3 regions of the Exiguobacterium sp. SL-10 genome follow, and region 1 is predicted to be linked to each of the others. Evidence: predicted binding sites of a transcription regulator. Region 1 holds the regulator's gene; each other region holds the start of a gene.
What was found. The regulator Rex, encoded in region 1, represses fermentation and respiration genes when NADH is low (regulators of the CRP and FNR family bind a similar motif). The targets are predictions, from matches to a motif close to TTGTGAAATATTTCACAA.
Positions count from the first base shown of each region.

Region 2: a site for Rex is predicted at 4,644-4,661, ahead of EVJ33_RS03870 (DoxX family membrane protein). Genes of this name have one in related genera too.
Region 3: a site for Rex is predicted at 4,148-4,165, ahead of pflB (formate C-acetyltransferase). Genes of this name have one in related genera too.

Region 1 covers NZ_SJUP01000008.1:5,830-12,079, reverse strand. The annotation lists gene tatC (twin-arginine translocase subunit TatC) at 95-883, opposite strand; gene EVJ33_RS10010 (twin-arginine translocase TatA/TatE family subunit) at 887-1,105, opposite strand; gene EVJ33_RS10005 (redox-sensing transcriptional repressor Rex) at 1,105-1,761, opposite strand; gene EVJ33_RS10000 (ABC-F family ATP-binding cassette domain-containing protein) at 1,911-3,812, shown strand; gene EVJ33_RS09995 (hypothetical protein) at 3,809-4,216, shown strand; gene EVJ33_RS09990 (hypothetical protein) at 4,267-4,833, opposite strand; gene tsaD (tRNA (adenosine(37)-N6)-threonylcarbamoyltransferase complex transferase subunit TsaD) at 4,849-5,871, opposite strand; gene rimI (ribosomal protein S18-alanine N-acetyltransferase) at 5,843-6,250, opposite strand, start outside.
Region 2 covers NZ_SJUP01000002.1:187,666-193,915, forward strand. The annotation lists gene EVJ33_RS03845 (glycoside hydrolase family 13 protein) at 1-1,326, shown strand, start outside; gene EVJ33_RS03850 (flavodoxin domain-containing protein) at 1,429-1,935, shown strand; gene EVJ33_RS03855 (glycoside hydrolase family 55 protein) at 1,899-3,497, opposite strand; gene EVJ33_RS03860 (cold-shock protein) at 3,765-3,965, shown strand; gene EVJ33_RS03865 (pyridoxamine 5'-phosphate oxidase family protein) at 4,094-4,507, shown strand; gene EVJ33_RS03870 (DoxX family membrane protein) at 4,699-5,202, shown strand; gene EVJ33_RS03875 (DUF3817 domain-containing protein) at 5,285-5,581, shown strand; gene EVJ33_RS03880 (MFS transporter) at 5,604-6,250, opposite strand, start outside.
Region 3 covers NZ_SJUP01000013.1:28,103-34,352, forward strand. The annotation lists gene EVJ33_RS12810 (hypothetical protein) at 1-483, shown strand, start outside; gene EVJ33_RS12815 (hypothetical protein) at 495-1,580, shown strand; gene EVJ33_RS12820 (hypothetical protein) at 1,610-2,251, opposite strand; gene EVJ33_RS12825 (DEAD/DEAH box helicase) at 2,248-3,414, opposite strand; gene EVJ33_RS12830 (hypothetical protein) at 3,469-3,891, opposite strand; gene pflB (formate C-acetyltransferase) at 4,252-6,250, shown strand, end outside.

The DNA of each region.
Region 1 (6,250 bases):
ATTTTTTGATTTAACCCTCCTAATTTTAAGTCGTTTTCTTAAAATTGAATAGCCCTAAAATCACAAAAAAACACCACGTCGCACGACGTAGTGTTCACTTCTCATTCATCTGTTTCATCAAATCCATCTGTTCTTTCACTTGCGCCTCTTTCTCACGTCGAAGCACACCCCGGTACGTCACGCGTGAGATCGACAAGCTGATCTCGTACAAGAAGAAGAGCGGCAGTGACACCATGAGGTGCGACGTCAAATCCGGCGGCGTGATAAACGCTGCGACGACGAACAAGGCGAAGTAGGCGTACTTCCGGATTTTCGAGAGGAAATACGGCGTCACGACACCGATGCGCGTCAAAAACATCGTCACGACCGGTAACTGGAATAACAGTCCGAATGGGATGGTCAGTTGCAACAAGAATGTGAAGTAGTTCGACGCCCCGATGATTTGTGTCAGACCGAGGTCTTGCCCGAGGTCCGTCGAGATATCGAGGACGAGCGGGAACAACCAATAATAGGCGAACGCCAAACCGAAGAGGAATAAAACCGAAATGATTGGAATGTAAGCAAGCGTCGCTTTCCGCTCGTTCGGATGCAGACCAGGTGCGACAAACGCCCACAGTTGATACAGTAGAAACGGACCAGCCGCGACGAGACCGATGACGAGCGCCAAGTTCAAATAAATCATGAGCGGGTCCGCGACCCCAAAGGCGTTCAACTCGAGTCCTCGTTCGACGAGGTCCGCCTGCAGATAAGCGAGCACGTATTTGACACTCGGCAAAGCGATCAAAAAGAAGGCAAAGACGACAAATGCCGACAGCATCAGTCGTCTCCGCAGCTCTGTCAAGTGGTCGGACAGTGCCCGTTCTTGATCAGGTTGATGGCTCATCGTTTACTGCTCTTTCTTCTCAATTTCTTTCTTGTCTTTCTCGTCATGTTCGTTCATCATACCACTCGTGGCATTTTTGAACTCACGGAGCGTCTGTCCGGCGGCGCGTCCGAATTCAGGCAATTTCTTCGGCCCGAAGATGATGAGCGCGACGATGGCGATAATGAAGATACTTGCTCCCCCAGGAATACCGACGACGAGCAACGATGATAGTAATTCCATTATTGATGGACCCCCTCAGCAGATGGATAGTGTTGCATAAAGTAAATGAGCGACTGGAGTTCGATCGACAAGTCGATATGATGGACGCGGACCGTATCCGGCACAGTAAGCCTGGCCGGCGTGAAGTTCAAGATGCCTTTGATGCCGAAGCGGACCAAGTCATCCGCGACAGGCTGTGCATAGGCAGACGGCACCGTCAAAATGGCGACGTCAATCTTGTTTTGCTTCATGATCTGTTCCATCTCATCGACGTGATGAATCGGGACACCGGACATCGTCGTGCCGACTTTTGTCTCGTCTGCGTCGAACCCGACGACGATATGTGTGTTATTGTTTTTAAGGAAGTTATAGTTGACGAAAGCTGTCCCGAGATGACCAACCCCGACCAAGGCGACGTTCGTAATCTCGTCCTGATTCAGTGTCTTACGGAAAAAGTCTAACAGATACTGTACGTTATAGCCATATCCCTTTTTACCGAGCGCACCGAAGTACGAGAAATCGCGACGGATCGTGGCCGAATCGACCTTGACCGCCTCGCTCAGTTCAGCAGAAGAGACACGCTGTTTTCCTGACGAATGTAGGCTTTGGATAAACCGATAGTATAGTGGCAACCGTTTGGCTGTCGCTTGCGGAATCTTTGGTTCGTTTTGACTCAACGGAAAGAGCCTCCTTTTTACGACGCGTTTCAAACGAATCTAATGTCATACACCTTGATTGTAAACGAATTCACATGACCACTCAATGAATATACCTGAAATGGGGAAGAAATAAAGTATACTAAATAGAGAGAAAGGGGTTTTTTCATTTGATCCTACTGCAAGTCAATAACTTATCGAAATCATTCGGCGTCGAGCCGATTTTAGAGAACGTCAAACTAGAAATTCAAGAAGGCGAACGCGTCGCCCTCGTCGGCCGCAACGGCGCCGGTAAGTCGACACTGCTCAAAGTCATCGCCGGGGAATACAATTACGACTCAGGCGATATCATGAAGCCAAAAGATGTCACCATCGGCTATCTCGCCCAAGACTCAGGGTTAGAGTCGAATGAGACGATGTGGAATGAGATGCTGACCGTCTTCACTGATTTGATCGAACAAGAAAAAACGCTGCGCCGCATGGAACAAGACATGGGTTCGGAGCGCATCTTGAACGACCCGGCCGCTTATGAGCGCCTCCTGTCGTCTTACGATGAAGAACAGCATACGTTTAAAGACCGCGGTGGTTATCAATATGAGGCGACGATCCGCTCCGTCCTTCACGGGATGCGTTTCTATCCGGACGACTTCGAACGCCGCATCGATACGCTCTCCGGCGGACAACGGACACGTCTCGCACTCGCGAAGATGCTGCTCCAAAGTCCTGACCTGCTCATCTTAGATGAGCCGACGAACCATTTGGACATCGAGACGCTCGGTTGGCTCGAGAAGTATTTGAGCGGCTATAAAGGCGCCGTTCTTATCGTCTCCCACGACCGCTACTTCCTCGACCGCGTCGTCTCGGTCGTCTATGAGCTGTCACGCCATCGAAGCCGCCGCTTCGTCGGGAACTATACGAAGTACCTCGAACAGAAAGCCGCCATCTACGAACAAGAGAAGAAGCAGTTCGAGTCGCAACAAGAAGAAATCGCCAAGATGCAGGACTTCATCCAACGCAACATCGCCCGGGCGACGACGACGAAACGGGCGCAGAGTGTCCGCAAGCGTCTCGAGAAAGTCGACCGGATGGAAGCGCCGGACGGTGACGAGCGCAGTGCCGTCCTCTCCTTCTCGATCAAACGCCAAAGCGGGAACGACGTGTTGAGCGGCAGTGACCTCGCCATCGGCTATGAGGAGCCGATTGCCCAACATCTTCGCTTCCAGCTACAGCGCGGCGAATCAGTCGCCCTCGTCGGCCCGAACGGGGTCGGCAAGTCGACGCTCTTGAAAGTATTGACGAAACAACAGCCGGCCCTTACCGGCGACATCCGCTACGGTGCCGGCGTCGAGATCGGCTACTACGACCAGGAGCAACAGAACTTGTCGGATAAAAACCGCGTCATCGACGAAATTTGGAACGACTGGCCGCTCATGCGCGAACAAGAAGTGCGTAACCTGCTTGGACAGTTCCTGTTCAGCGGTGACGACGTCATGAAACGAGTCTATGAACTGTCGGGTGGCGAACGAGCCCGTTTGACGCTCGCCAAACTGAAACTCGAGCAACCGAACTTGCTCATCTTGGATGAGCCGACGAACCACTTGGATCTCGACTCGAAGATGATTCTCGAGAACGCCCTCGTCGACTATCCAGGTACGATCCTGTTCGTGTCGCACGACCGGTACTTCATCGACCGGCTCGCGACGCGCGTCTTAGAGATCACGCCGAGCGGCATCGATGAGTACCTCGGCGACTACTCGTATTACGTCGAGAAAAAGGAAGAGCTCGAAGACCTGGCCCGGCTCGCCCGCGAGGAAACGAAACAAGTCGTCGTCAAAAAACAGCGGGCCGACAAAGAGCAGCAGCGCGAGGAGCGCCGGATGAAACAGCGGATCGAGGAAATCGAACTGACGATCGAGCGGCACGAGGCTCGTCTCGAGGAGATCGAGCAGCTGTTGTGTGAACCGGACGTCTTCAACGACTTCGCCCGGGCGCAAGAACTGTCGACCGAGTCCGACGCGACGAAAGAGTCAATCACGGCGCTGTACGCAGAATGGGAGGAGCTCCATTCATGATGCGATTCCGTGCGATGCGAATCGAATGGATGCACGCCTTCCTGACCGGTCTCGCCTATATCGTGCCGACGGGGACGGAGTACGTATCCGAACTGATTCGGGGCGAACCGACCGTCGTCCCGTCGCTCCTGTTTTATTTCTTACCGGTCGTCATCGGCTTCATCATCCAGACGTGGAGCGGGATTGTCATCAGTTTGTTGAGCGGTCTGCTCATGAGCACGCTGTTTATCCGCCTTGTCGTCTGGCCGGTCGATGTGACCGTTCACAGCTTTTACACCCCAGGCTCGGTATGGGGACACTTCTATCAGTCGACGCTCCTCATGTGGGTGCTCGCCTTGGTCGTCTTTATCGTGAGCTGGGTGAATATGTGGTACAAACAGAACAAACATCATCCGGACATATAAAAACAGGGAAGCCGCTCTCCATTATGGAGATTAGCTTCCCTGTTTTACGTTTAGAAGTAACGCAGCGGTTGGAAACCACGCGTGTGGAAGTCGAGCTTGAGGCCGTCTTCCGTGATGAAGAACACGTACTCGTTTGTATCGACGTCGCGGACGAACACTTTGTAGAACGTGAGCGTCTCTTCGTCGTTCGTCACATACTTCGCCTCATGCGTCGAGATGACTTGGGCGAACAGTTGCTCTTTGTCAAACTCGTTGACGATGTCCTCGAACTTGGCTGCTTCTTCTTCGGTCGCTTCCCGGCCCGGTGCGATCTCGTAATACGCGTCGCTCGCTTTCGGCTGAACGCCGAGGTTACGGTCGACGACGATGACACTCTCGATATCTTGATCGTCTAGGCTCTTATAGCCGTACAACGTCTCGACGAGCGTGTTCTCACCCGTGACTCGACCGATGCCTTCGAGCGAGTCTGCATCGGTCAGTGAGCGAACGCGTGTCTCTTGCGGCACGATTTCTTCTTGATAAGCGATATTATAAGCGCGGATGATCTCCCGTACTTGCAAAAACGTCGCGACGACGAGCAGTACGATGAGACCTCCAATGATTATGCGTTTCATCATCTGTATATTTTCCCCCTAGACTGTCATGCTCTCTTCTAAGGATAACCCAGGAACCGCATTCATCGCTAGTGTATCGCGCTTTCCGCGCACATACGCATGATGCGCCGCGACACCAATCATACCGGCGTTATCTCCGCATAGATCGAGTGGTGGGATGACGAGGCGGATGCCTTCGCGGTCCGTCGCTTCTTGAAGCGCGGCACGGAGTCCACGGTTGGCCGCGACACCACCCGCAACGAGTAGCTGCTTCGCGCCTTTTTCTTTCACGGCACGAATCGCTTTCTCGACGAGCACTTCGACGACACTCGCTTGGAAGCTGGCCGCTAAGTTTTCAGGGATGACCGTCTCCCCGCGCTGTTCAGCGTTATGGACGGCGTTGATGACCGACGACTTGAGCCCGCTGAAGCTGAAGTCGAAACTTCCTGCCTCGAGTCGAACCCGTGGGAATTTATACGTGTCTTCCCCGTCGGCCGCGAGACGGTCGATGGCAGGTCCACCTGGGTAAGGAAGGCTGAGCGTCCGTGCGACTTTGTCATATGCTTCTCCGGCCGCATCGTCACGTGTCTCACCGATGACTTCGAACACACCGTGCTCGGGCATATAGACGAGCTCCGTATGTCCGCCTGAGACGACGAGACAGACGAGTGGGAACTCCATCTTTTCGACGAGTTCGTTCGCATAGATGTGTCCGGCGATGTGATGCACGCCGATGAGTGGTTTACTGTGGGCGAACGCGAGCGCCTTGGCCGCACTGATGCCGACGAGAAGTGCCCCGACGAGACCCGGCCCTTGCGTGACCGCGACGGCATCGACGTCTTGCATCGTCACACCGGCTTCGCTAAGAGCGTCATCGATGACGTACGTGATCCGTTCGACGTGGTGGCGCGAGGCGACCTCGGGCACGACCCCACCGAACCGTTTGTGGCTTTCAATCTGCGACGAGACGACGTTCGATAAGAGCGTCTTACCGTCACGCACGAGCGCGACCGACGTCTCATCACAGCTCGACTCAATCGCGAGGATGAGCGATGTGTCCATCTGTTTCACTTCCTAACTTCGCCCAGTAGATATAGGCGTCTTCATTATTGTCTTGATAATAGCGTTTTCGGCGTCCCGCATTTTCAAAACCAAACTGTTCATACAGCTTTTGGGCACCGATGTTTGAGACACGCACTTCGAGTGTGAGCGCCGCGAGTGACTTTGAACGGGCAAATTCGACGAGTTGCGTCAGGAGCAGATTGCCGATGCCTTGTCCGCGATATTCCGGTAAGACGGCGATGTTCGTGATATGCCCCTCGTCTACGATTTGCCAGACGCCGATGAAACCGACGACGCGTCGTTCATGTACAGCGACGAAGTAAATCGCTTGGTCATTGCGGAGCATCTCGTTCATGAACGCCTCTTTCGTCCAAGGAAT
Region 2 (6,250 bases), on a different contig from region 1:
TGGTTCATGGAGTCGCGCTCCTCAAAAGACAGCCCGTACCGGGACTATTATATTTGGAAAAAAGGCGAGAACGGTCAGCCGCCGACGAACTGGGGCGCTTTCTTTGGAGGGAGTGCGTGGCAATACGATGAGGCAAGTGACGAATACTACTTGCATCTGTTCAGCAAAAAGCAGCCGGATTTAAACTGGGAGTCGGAGACGCTACGGCGTGAAGTGTACGATTTGATGACGTACTGGCTCGATAAAGGGGTCGACGGCTTCCGAATGGACGTCATCAACATGATTTCGAAAGATCCGAGTTATCCAGATGGCGCGACGCGGGGGACGGGTTACGGGGACGGTACACCGTTCTTCTTCAACGGACCGCGCATCCATGAGTTTATGCAGGAGATGAATCGTGAGGTCCTGTCGAAATACGATACGATCACAGTCGGTGAGATGCCGGGCGTCAGCGTCGACGAGGCGAAGCTTTATACGGGAGAAGACCGTGACGAGCTGAACATGGTGTTCCACTTCGAGCATGTCGACGTCGGCAACGGCAGTTTCGGCAAATGGAACCCGACGGACTGGAAGTTGACGGACTTGAAGACGATCTTCTCGCGTTGGCAAGAAGGTCTTGAAGAAGATGGGTGGAACAGTCTCTACTGGAGCAACCATGACCAACCGCGGGCCATCTCACGATTCGGGAACGACTCGGACGAGTATCGTGTCGTCTCTGGAAAGATGCTGGCGACGCTCCTGCACATGTTGAAAGGGACGCCGTACATCTATCAAGGTGAAGAGTTCGGGATGACGAACGTGGCGTTCGACTCGATTGATGAGTACCGTGACATCGAGACGCTCAACGCGTATCGAGATTACACGACGAACGGGCTGTTGACGCATGAGGAGATTTTCCGCGGCATTCACGCACGTGGGCGCGATAACTCACGGACACCGGTCCAGTGGTCGTCAGAGCCGCAAGGCGGATTCACGTCAGGGACACCGTGGATTGGAGTCAACCCGAACTACGTGACGGTGAACGCGGAAGCGGCGCGACTTGATCCGGACTCGCTCTTCCATTACTATCGCCAATTGATTCAGCTTCGAAAACAAAATCCAATCGTCGTTTACGGGAAGTATGAGTTGTTACTCCCGGACGATGAAGCGGTATACGCCTTCACGCGTACGTTCGAAGGGGAGACGTGGCTCGTGCTCTGTAACTTCTCGGCAGAAACGGTGACACGTGAGCTCCCGTATGACGTGACAGAACGCGTCATCGGCAACATGGAACCGATTGAACCGTTCACGCTTCGTCCGTATGAAGCCCAAGTGTATAAAGTGTGACCAAAAAACTCGCCTCCGTGGCGAGTTTTTTTGTGGTCACTAGTAAACGTGAATGCTTTCGGGAATAGAGATAGTAGAGACTGACCGAAAGGGGGAAACGCGATGAATACGTTAATTGCATACTCGACCCGTTACGGTACGAGTGAGAAAGTCGCCCATTTGTTGGCCGAACGGCTTCCGGGGGACGTCCACATTCAAAACGTGGTCGAACAGCCGGACGTCGAGTGGGGGACGGTTGACCATGTGATTGTCGGCAGCTCGATCCGGATGGGGAAAATTCAAGACGAGATGAAGGCTTGGCTCCACATGAACGAAGTACAACTGCTCAAACGACCGCTCGGCCTCTATCTCTGTGCCGGTACACCGACCGCGGGCGAACGGCAACGTGAACTCGAAGACGTTTATCGAGAAGTGTTGCGGACACACGCCTATTTCGTTGAAGTCGTCGGCAACGGCTATGACTTCGAACGGATGGGCTTTCTCGACAAAGCGATCGTCCGCATGATGGCGAAACAGACGGTGAGCTCGCTCAATTTAGACGAGGCGATGCTCGACGAACTCGTCGAGTCGGCTCAAGCATTATTACGCATGCGTTCGGAGAACCCGTAAGCGAATAAGTCGTGAGCCTCGAGCGGGCTACTAGTGGAGATGAGTACGTCTCCACTTTTTTGTTCGCCTTCAATCCGGCGGATCATGACGTTCGTCAGCTGTCCGCCGACTTTCAACACGATGGGGGCCGAGTTACGGCAAATGACGTCTTCAATTGTGACGTGATCGGTCCGGTTATCTCCGCCGAACAGTTCGATATCGGCCCGGCCCGAAGTAAACCCGCTCGCCGCAATCCGTTTTAGGCGGACGTTCCGGGATTTGTATTGAATGGCCAGCGCCGGATTTCCACGATAGTCGTATTCAGGATTGCCAATCGCCGTGAACCCGTGAATGAACACGTCTTGATACGCCGATACGACCAGGCTACGCGCAGAAGACTTCTTATAAAGCTTCGAGCGGACCGGCTCCATCGAGACGAGATTCGTCCCCGAAATGAAGCGTGCCGTCTTCGACTGCGGATCATCGGCCAAGTGATGGCTGATATGGCGGAAGTTGAATGAACGATTGTCATGATACGAGAAATGTCCGAATATGTGGACGTCATGAGCGGCCGAAGACGTCCCGTGGGCTTTCACTTCGACTCCTCCGAAACAACCTTCGCTCATATTGTTGACGAGCGTGATGTGGCGTGACCCATCATCGATTTCAATCCCGTTCGAGTTTGAGAACCCATAGGCATGCGTACGTCCGTGAGGATGATGACAGTAGCAGTTCGTGATATAGATGGCGTCGCTATGATGGGTCGTAATGCCATCGTCCCCGTAGTTCGTCGCCTCGCAGTGGTCGAGCCACACGTAGCGGCTACCTTTTTTGGCACGTAACCCGTCTCCCAAGTAATGATAATGGGGAGAGGTGATGTCGAACGCATGCAATCCCGCATTTTTCGCTGTAACGTGGTGAATCCAGCCGAATTTGACGTGCGCGAACGTCAACGCACTTGAAGCCGTATCACCACTCGACGTGCGAGCGACGTGACCGAGGCGCTCCACGTTCCAGTCGAGCGTCACATGCGCGACTTCGATATGATGGTTTCCGGAAAACGGTGTCATATTTCGAAGCAACCGGCGATGTTTCGGGGCTCGGTCCGAAAGTTTGATAATCGTTTCTTGCTGGCCGGCACCTTCGAGCACACAGTTCGACGGGATACGGATGCCGCGGACGATGTATACGCCGGCCGGTACGTGGACGTGACGGTTCGATCTGAGGGCGAGCCGGAAAGCGAGTGTACAATCCGTCTGTCCGTCCCCGACGGCTCCATAATCAGTGACATCGACGTGATGGTGCGCCCGTTGTCTCAAGTTCAAGTGCTCGGCATCGAGTCGGCGCATCCACACTGGGCGGACGATTTCGTCTACCGTCTCGAGTGGCAACGAACTCGTTACCGGGACGATGCGTTCGGTCATCGGTAAATGGGAAAGATAAGTTTTCGCTTGCTCGGGATAGGTGGTACGTCGAGTCGACTCATGCCAATCGAGAGATTCCGTCAATAGCTCATCCATCGTCCAATTCGAGTGATGGGCGATTGTGGCAGCAATGTTCGAGCGATCAATGTATGCGGTCATATGGTTCATCCTCCTAGCGTTCACTACAATTGGATGTACCCGTTTTAGAAGTATTTTTAGCAAACCGAAGTATTTAGTAGACAGAAGCATTTATCCATGGTATATTCTATATGTGCTTAATTAAGAATAGCTGGAAACATAATTCACAAAACGCTTTGGATTATTTTTCGTTTAAGATAATCCTAGAGGTTTGTGATTTTTTATTGGTCAGTTTTTTCTAGTAAGGCACTACTAGAACGCACAGCGTTTATTTCAGGAGGGTTCATTATGAACACAGGTAAAGTAAAATGGTTTAACTCAGAAAAAGGTTACGGCTTCATCGAAATGGAAGGCGGAGACGACGTATTCGTACACTTCTCAGCAATCCAAGGCGACGGCTTCAAGACACTTGAAGAAGGCCAAGCAGTAACTTTCGAAATCACTGACGGAGCTCGTGGACCACAAGCTTCTAACGTTGAAAAAATCTAATCTTCCTTATCTCAAGGAATTTTATAACCTGCTCGCTTCGGCGAGCAGGTTTTTTGTTGTCCGCGTGTTTAATCACTCGTCCCCGGGGAATGAATATACGAGTGACTACCACAAGGAGGTTTTTCAGAATGGATGCAATGCAAACGGCAAAACAGATTTTGGATCATAGTAACGTTGGGACAATGGCGACGGTTTACAAAGGGAAGCCACACAGTCGCTATATGACTTTTTTCCATGATGATTTGACGCTCTATACCGCGACTTCGAAAGACACGGATAAAGTGGACGAACTGAAGAACAATCCGTATACGCATATTCTAATCGGCTATGACGGCGATGGTGTCGGAGACACGTACCTTGAGATTTTAGGGGAGACGAGTGTATCGGACGATGAGTCGATGAAAGAAAAAGTATGGAACGATAAACTTGAAGGCTGGTTCGACGGTCCAGACGATCCAAAACTCGTTATTTTAAAAATCACACCGCAGTCGATGCGCGTGATGAATAAAAAAGGTCAATCCCCTCAAGAAGTAAACCTTTAAATCAACCCAAGACGTCCCGCGTGGGCGTCTTTTATCATGGACTGATTTCCAAAAAGTGACTGACCTGTGACATACATATTAACGAAACGTGAACTCTTATCCTAATCTATGTGAAAAGTTGAACATGAGTGGTATATTGTGAATGTAATCACATATAAGTCATTATTCACTCATTCAAAGGAGGAATGATCATGTTCACAAAATTTTGGCAGAATCATAATATCGCTACCGGTATTTTGACAGTCCTTCGTCTCTGGCTCGGATATGAATGGCTCACAGCAGGTTGGGGAAAAATCACAGGTGGATTCGCTTCGGAAGGTTTCCTCAATAATGCGCTGACTCTTGCCACGGGTGACCACCCAGCGGTTGCTGGTTGGTGGGCAGCGTTCCTTGAAAACTTTGCAATTCCGAACGCAGCTTTGTTCGATGTGTTAATTCCATACGGTGAATTTTTAGTCGGTCTCGGTCTCTTGCTCGGTGCCCTTACACGCAGCGCAGCCTTTTTCGGGCTCGTGATGAACATGGCATTCTTGCTCTCAGGTACGGTCAGCACGAACCCGACGATGTTAATCGTCTCTGTCTTAATTCTCGTCGCGGGTTATAACGCTGGTAAACTTGGTGTCGATGGCTTGTTCCTACGCAAATTCGTGGAGACGAAAGTGTTGCATCGTTCACCAAATCGTCAAATAGCCTAACGATTTTCTAACGTTCTCCTGTGACAAGGCTCACCGTTATCGGCTACGATAAACATAGCATCGATTGAAAAGGAGAACGGATATGAACGCAACTCAATTTAAATGGCTTGGTTATACAGAGGGGACATCATTCCTGCTCTTATTATTGATTGCAATGCCACTCAAGTATTTGGCTGGTATGCCGCTGGCTGTCAGTATCGTCGGTGCGGCCCATGGATTCTTGTTTGTTGCTTATGTGATAGCTGCTGTCTATATGGCATGGCGCTTCAACTGGGGCTTCAAAGTGTTAGTCCTCGCCGTCACGGCGTCGGTCATTCCGCTCGGACCGTTCTTGTTAGAGAAACGAGTCCTTCCATCAACAGAGAAGACATCGAACTGAAACGTTCGATGTCTTTTTTCGTTCACTGATGTGCCGACGCGCTTTCGGCATTGGCGAACGCATCAGCTTTTTCGCCTACGATATCATGACGGATTCGATGCATCGCGAATAACGTGATCGACAGCAGACAGACCATGCAAATGGTATAGAGGTATGCGACGGACACCCATTCGCTCAATGCGCCGAATAAGATAAATCCGAGTGGCGTGATGCCCATAGCGAGTGCTTCGAGGACGCCCATGACGCGACCGAGATAACTCGGTTCCGTGTTTGTCTGTAAATACAGTTGCATCGGGATGTTGACGCGGAGAATGAAGAAGCCGCTCAATAAAGCGAAACTTGTGAACAAGACGATGGCCGGCGTGACCGAGAAGTCAAAATAGATGGGCATGGCCGGTACAATAAAGAGACAACTCATGACAATGAGCGACGTGCGAACGGTCGCAAGGCGATACTTGATTGCAAAGACCGGTAACGCATGGGCGAGCGAGGCGACTAAAAAGCCGACGGCGAACATGCTCTCTAAAAAACCGAACTGGAGGGGACTGACTCCGATTTCCTGTAAAGCAACAATAGGAAACAAGATTTCTGAGGCGACGAAGAAGAAGTTGAGAAAGGCGGCAAGAACGGTCAATGTCCATAACACGCGTTGTTGTTTCAAATAGCGGA
Region 3 (6,250 bases), on a different contig from region 1:
CGGATTCAACTGTTCATCTCGAAATTCATCACGGTCATGATGATGATTTTAGGGCTGATTGCCGTGCAATGGTTCGCGCTCGTTATCGAATATCAGATTTTCACAACGTGGTTGGATGGACAGGGGATACGACAACAAGATACGTTCGCAGACATTCGACAACTAGATGTGTTCTCCCTTTTATATCCGACATCATTCGTCAATTTTATCATCCATGTGATGCTTATCGCTTTCGTCGTCTTAACAGTCTTCACGTTCGTATTGGTGGAACGGAGCTTATGGCAACGAACAATCTTTTCTCCGCTCGTGTCCATCGTGCTCATCGGAGGCGTCCTCGCGATTCCATCAACCATCTTTTATATCGTTGAACAATATTTGTTTATGGATGAGCTCGCACTCATCCTCGTTATAGGGTTTCTCTTCAGCGTTGCGACATTGACGATAATTGCGCGACAGTACTTACAAAAAAAAATAAGTGTGTGAGGTGAAGTGACATGAGACGTATACTGAATATCGCAGCTTTAGGCGCAATCATCGTAGCGGGAATCGGTACATATGCCGTCAATGGGGAACAAAACCAGGACGACTGGATGTTACACGTCGATTCGAACGAGGCCGTATGGAAAAATCGCGCGGTACGCCTCTCGGCTACTGATATGGATCGATCGGGTCAAGATGTAGAGGTGTCTATTGATGGGAGTCGATTTGTCAATGGAAGTTATATTGACGAAGTCATGCAATATCGAAGCGATATCGGGGGACAAGACCGCTCGTTCGCTCGTGCTTTAAAGCAACTTAATTATACGCAACAAATTAAAACGGAAGACGGCTATGTGGCTATCGGACAAAAAGACCAAGACACGCTCGTATTATTGCAATCGAAAGACGGGAATATGGTCGAACGGACAGAGTTTCCTAACGTACAGTCGATTGTCGACAGTGGATGGGGCGGAATGTTTGTTTATGACGGTACTGTTCATATCGTGTATAACGAAAACTATGAACTGACGAATCAGCATGTGGCGGTGCTCGACGTAGCGACAACAACGATTGACACGAAAAAAATCGCACGTGATGGTATGCTCATTGAATACGTGATGGGTGAAACGTGGGGATTCGCGTTAGGTGATGGTCAGCGAACGACAATCGGGAAAGACAATCGCTACATCCCGATTCAAGCGACACGCTTAGAGACGGTCGAGGCAGACGATGGTGAAGCGTATTCAGAACATATGTCTTTATCTGGCTTATACGTCTACGACGTCGAAGAAAATCGGGTCGTTTCATTAGATGTTGAGCAAGAAGCAATTGCAACTAGCGTATTCGGGGATACGTATCAGGCCCTTCTCGCCGATGGGACGGAGACGAATATCAACTTAAAAACGTTAACCGAAACGTCACGGACAATCATTCAAGACGAAGTCGGGACAGCAAGTTATTACGATGGGTTGCTTTACCATGTGAGTCCGACAGAAGATGGGGCCAAAGTCGATGTCTATGACGGAGCCGACCTCGTCTCAGAGGCGACCGTGACAGGGAAAGAGGTCAATCCCGACTCATTCCAATACTATGTCTATTAAAAAAGAGGCAGCGCGAGAGCTGCCTCTTTTTACGTGGTCGGTTTCGGGATAATGACCCCTTCTTCTAGATCAAGCAACATGTCGATCAGTTCCGCACAAAACTCGGGGAACTGGTCGAGGAACGCACCCGGACCGACCTCATCGGTGAAGTCGATATACAGGTCCGACACGTTACCGGCCATCTTCGCCGGGAGGGCGAGGAACGCCGACCCGAACCGCCAGCTGCCGCGAATATCGAGCAGCTTGCCGAGCATGATGTCACCGACTTCACGTTTTTCGGGGAGGTTGATGCGATATGTCTCTTTTGTCTCCCAGTCACGTAAACCGTCCTCGGTCACTTCGAAGACCGAACAGCGCGGGACCGCCAAGCCCCGGAGCGCGTGATAGAGGGCGGGAGACATGTCAGCCTTATGGTCCGCCAAGTAGCGTCCGTGCGGCGTCATCCCGTCCTCGTCTGTCTCGAAGAAGACGGCCCAATCGATGAACAAGTCGCGGAACAGCTCCGCGTCTTTCAAATGCCATGTGCCTTCCGAGGCGATTTCTTGTATATAGTTCGTCCATTGCGTGCTGCGCGCGAGCGCGGCTTGCTCGTATAACTTTTTCAGCTCGGCCAGCAATTCGGACTCTTCTACGAGCAAAGGGAATGGAATTACTTTCCGGTCTTTTTTCATCGACGCGGTCCTCGCTTGTTCGCAGGGCGTTTGACGACCGGCGGTTTATCCTCGATGCGCTTCTCGATGACGTCGCCACGATAAATCTCGAGCTCTTTCAATTCGACGCCGAGTTGACGGGCGAACGACTTTAAATGCGTCAAATCTTCATCCGTTACGAGCGAGAGAACAGTCCCTGCCGCGTTCCCGCGCGCCGTCCGGCCCGAGCGGTGAATGAAGTCATCAATCGATTCTGGCAAGTCGAAATGGACGACGTGTGTCACTTCTTCGATATCGAGCCCACGGGCTGCGAGACCTGTCGTGATGAGGAGCGGATAGTCGCCTTTCCGGAACTCACGAAGCGTTTCAACACGTTCGCGCTTCCCTTTCAAGCTGTCGAGCATGCGATAGTTCACTTTCATCTTGTCGAGCTCACCTTTCAACGGTGGCAAGAACGAGCGGTTATTGATGAAGGCGAGCGCTTTGACGTTGTCGACATGCGACAGACGGCGGAGCAACTCGGGTTTGTAGCGGCGTGTCGTCAACATGTAGCCGTACGTGACTTGACTGCTCACGGCCCGCTCGATTTTCACGTGTGCCGGCTCTTTTAAGAACGGGGCAGCCCACGCTTGAAGCGTGTCCGTGAGCGTCGCCGAGACGAGGGCGATTTGATGTTCATGCGCTGTGTGCTTGATGATCCGCTCAGCCGATTCTGTCAAACCGCTATCGATGATTTGGTCGGCTTCGTCGAGGACGATCGTGTGCGTCTCGTGAAGTTTCAACTTCTTCTTCTCAATGAGTTCGACGAGTCGACCTGGTGTCCCGACGATCAAATGTGGTTTTTTCTTCAACCGGTCGATTTGACGTTTCAACTCGACGCCGCCGATGAACGAGGCGATGCGGACGTCACCTTTCTCGGTGAAGCGTTGCGCGACCGTTTGAATCTGCATGACGAGTTCACGCGTCGGTGCGACGATGACGACTTGAATGCGGTCGTTCGACGCGTCGATTTTTTCAATGGCGGGTAACAAATAAGCAAGCGTCTTCCCGGTTCCTGTCGGCGCTTCGATCGTGACATCTTTTCCGTCCAACAGAAGCGGGAACGCTTCGGCTTGGACTGGCATCGGTTCAGTAAAGCCAAGGCGATCCCAGGCTTCGTTAATAAATGGTTTTGTAAAGTTCATATCATTTCTCCTTATCGTTGGGCAAAAACAAAGGAAGCATAAGTGCTCCCTGTCTTAGATATACCGAACATGTTCTGTGTCTTGGTCGAATGAAGAGCGGAGTGTCTGTGTGAACGTCTGTCCGTCCTCGATGAGTTTGATGTGTACATCGATCTGGTCAGTCGACGCTTCGACGCCTTCGACGGTGAAGCCTTGATAGACACGATACTGCAATTCTTTCGTCAACCGTTCGTATGAAGCGAGCTCCGGATACGTCGCTGCCACGTCAATCGGGCGCGAGATAAGCGCCGCGAGCAAGTGATCGCGGTAATCGATGAAATCCTCGTTTTCGATGTCGTCGTCAAAGCGAATCCAAAAACCTGCTTCTTCAAACTCAGTGATAAATCCGTCACGCTGTTCCCCGTTCTCTTCTACTTTAAGAGAGATCCGGTCACCTGTCTTCAAGTCGTGAGCGGGTGTCAATAATTCGTACGTCATGGGAAGAACCCCTTCCTCTTCTACAATGTTCTGCCTTCATTGTGTCCGATATAAGGCAAAAATTCAAGTTCTATCCCCGAGGTGTGAGGTACATCACTCTAAAAACTGTATAAATCGACACATCCTATTTGAAATGGTACAGAAACGAGTAGAATCCTATTCCAACAAGACTTATCTGTTTCAGAAGTGATTGAGTTTGCAATATAACAGTATTTGAAGCGCTTACAAAAACGGCTTTATGCCAACGTTCATGAGATTGTTACAACTTTCACAAGAATGTAAAACATAATGTTCACGTTTTCACGTACACTCAACTTATAGAAAGCACGCAGTTATCTCAACTATGAGGAGTGACCCACAATGGCAACCGAAATTAAATCAGCCTGGTCAGGATTTGTACCTGGGCAGTGGACGAACGAAGTGAACGTTGGTGAGTTTATCCGTTTGAACCGACACGAGTACACATCGGACGATTCGTTCTTAGCAGGACCGACCGAAGCGACGAACCGTCTTTGGGCACAAGTGATGGAATTGACGAAAGAAGAGCGGGAGCGCGGTGGTGTTTGGGCGGTCGATCAAAACAACCCATCAACAATCGTCTCGCACGGACCGGGATACTTAAACAAAGAACTCGAGAAAGTGGTCGGCGTTCAAACGGACGAGCCGTTCAAACGCTCGATTCATCCAAACGGTGGAATCCGGATGGTCGATGCTGCCCTTGAGTCATATGGTTTCGAGCCAAACCCTGAAATCACAAAGATTTATTCGGAAATCCGCAAAACGCACAACCAAGGTGTATTCGATGCGTACACACCAGAGATGCGGGCGGCGCGTAAGTCGGGCATCATCACAGGCCTTCCTGACGCTTACGGCCGCGGACGGATCATCGGCGACTATCGTCGTGTTGCCTTGTACGGGTTAGACTTCTTGATTGCAGAACGTAAAAAAGATTTGGCCAACCGTGGCGGTTTCTTGTCAGAGTCAGATATTCGGACACGTGAAGAAATGTCTGAGCAGCTCCGGGCCCTTCAAGAATTGAAACAGCTCGGTGCGGCGTACGGGTTTGATCTCGGCCGTCCAGCTGAAAATACACAAGAGGCGTACCAATGGGTGTATCTTGCTTATCTCGCGGCTGTCAAAGAACAGAACGGTGCCGCGATGTCGCTCGGACGCGTCTCGACGTTCCTCGACGTTTATGCAGAGCGTGATATCGAAGCAGGTCGTTTGACCGAGTCGGACGTTCAAGAAATCGTCGACCACTTCATCATGAAGCTCCGGATCGTCAAATTCTTGCGCACACCTGACTATAACGAATTGTTCTCAGGTGACCCAACGTGGGTGACCGAGTCAATCGGTGGGATGAGTGAGGATGGTCGCTCGAACGTGACGAAGAGCTCGTTCCGCTTCTTGCACTCGCTTACGAACCTCGGCCCTGCACCAGAACCGAACTTGACGGTGCTTTGGTCAACGAAATTGCCTGAAGGATTCAAACAATATTGCGCGAAGATGTCGATTGAGACGTCTGCGATCCAATATGAGAACGACGACCTCATGCTTCCAGAGTTTGGCGACGATTACGGCATCGCCTGCTGTGTGTCACCGATGAAGATCGGGAAACAGATGCAGTTCTTCGGAGCCCGTGCCAACATGGCGAAAGCACTCCTTTACAGCATGAACGGAGGACGTGACGAGAAGAGTGGCGACCAAATCGCGCCGGTTTGGGAGATGAACACCGAAGACGTGCTCACGTACGACAAAGTGTATGCCGACTTCGACCGGACACTCGATTGGCTCGCCGAACTTTACGTCAACACGCTCAACGTCATCCACTTCATGCATGATAAATATGCGTACGAACGGATTGAGATGGCGCTCCACGACCCTGAGATTTTACGGACAATGGCATGCGGAATCGCCGGCCTCTCGGTCACGGCAGATAGTCTATCGGCCATCAAATATGCGACCGTGAAACCGGTCCGCAACGAACAAGGCATTGCCGTCGATTTCGAGACGGAAGGCGACTTCCCTAAATTCGGAAACAACGACGACCGCGTCGATGCAATCGCCGTCGAACTCGTTGAGTCGTTCATGGAAAAAGTGCGTAAACATAAAACGTACCGTGACGCGCTCCATACCCAATCGGTCTTGACGATCACGTCAAACGTCGTCTACGGCAAGAAGACAGGGAACACACCGGACGGACGCCGTGCCGGCGAACCATTCGCGCCAGGTGCGAACCCGATGCATGGCCGTGATACGAAAGGCGCTGCCGCTTCGCTCTCTTCAGTCGCCAAACTTCCGTTCGAGCATGCGCAAGACGGGATCTCATACACATTCTCGATCGTACCGAAAGCACTTG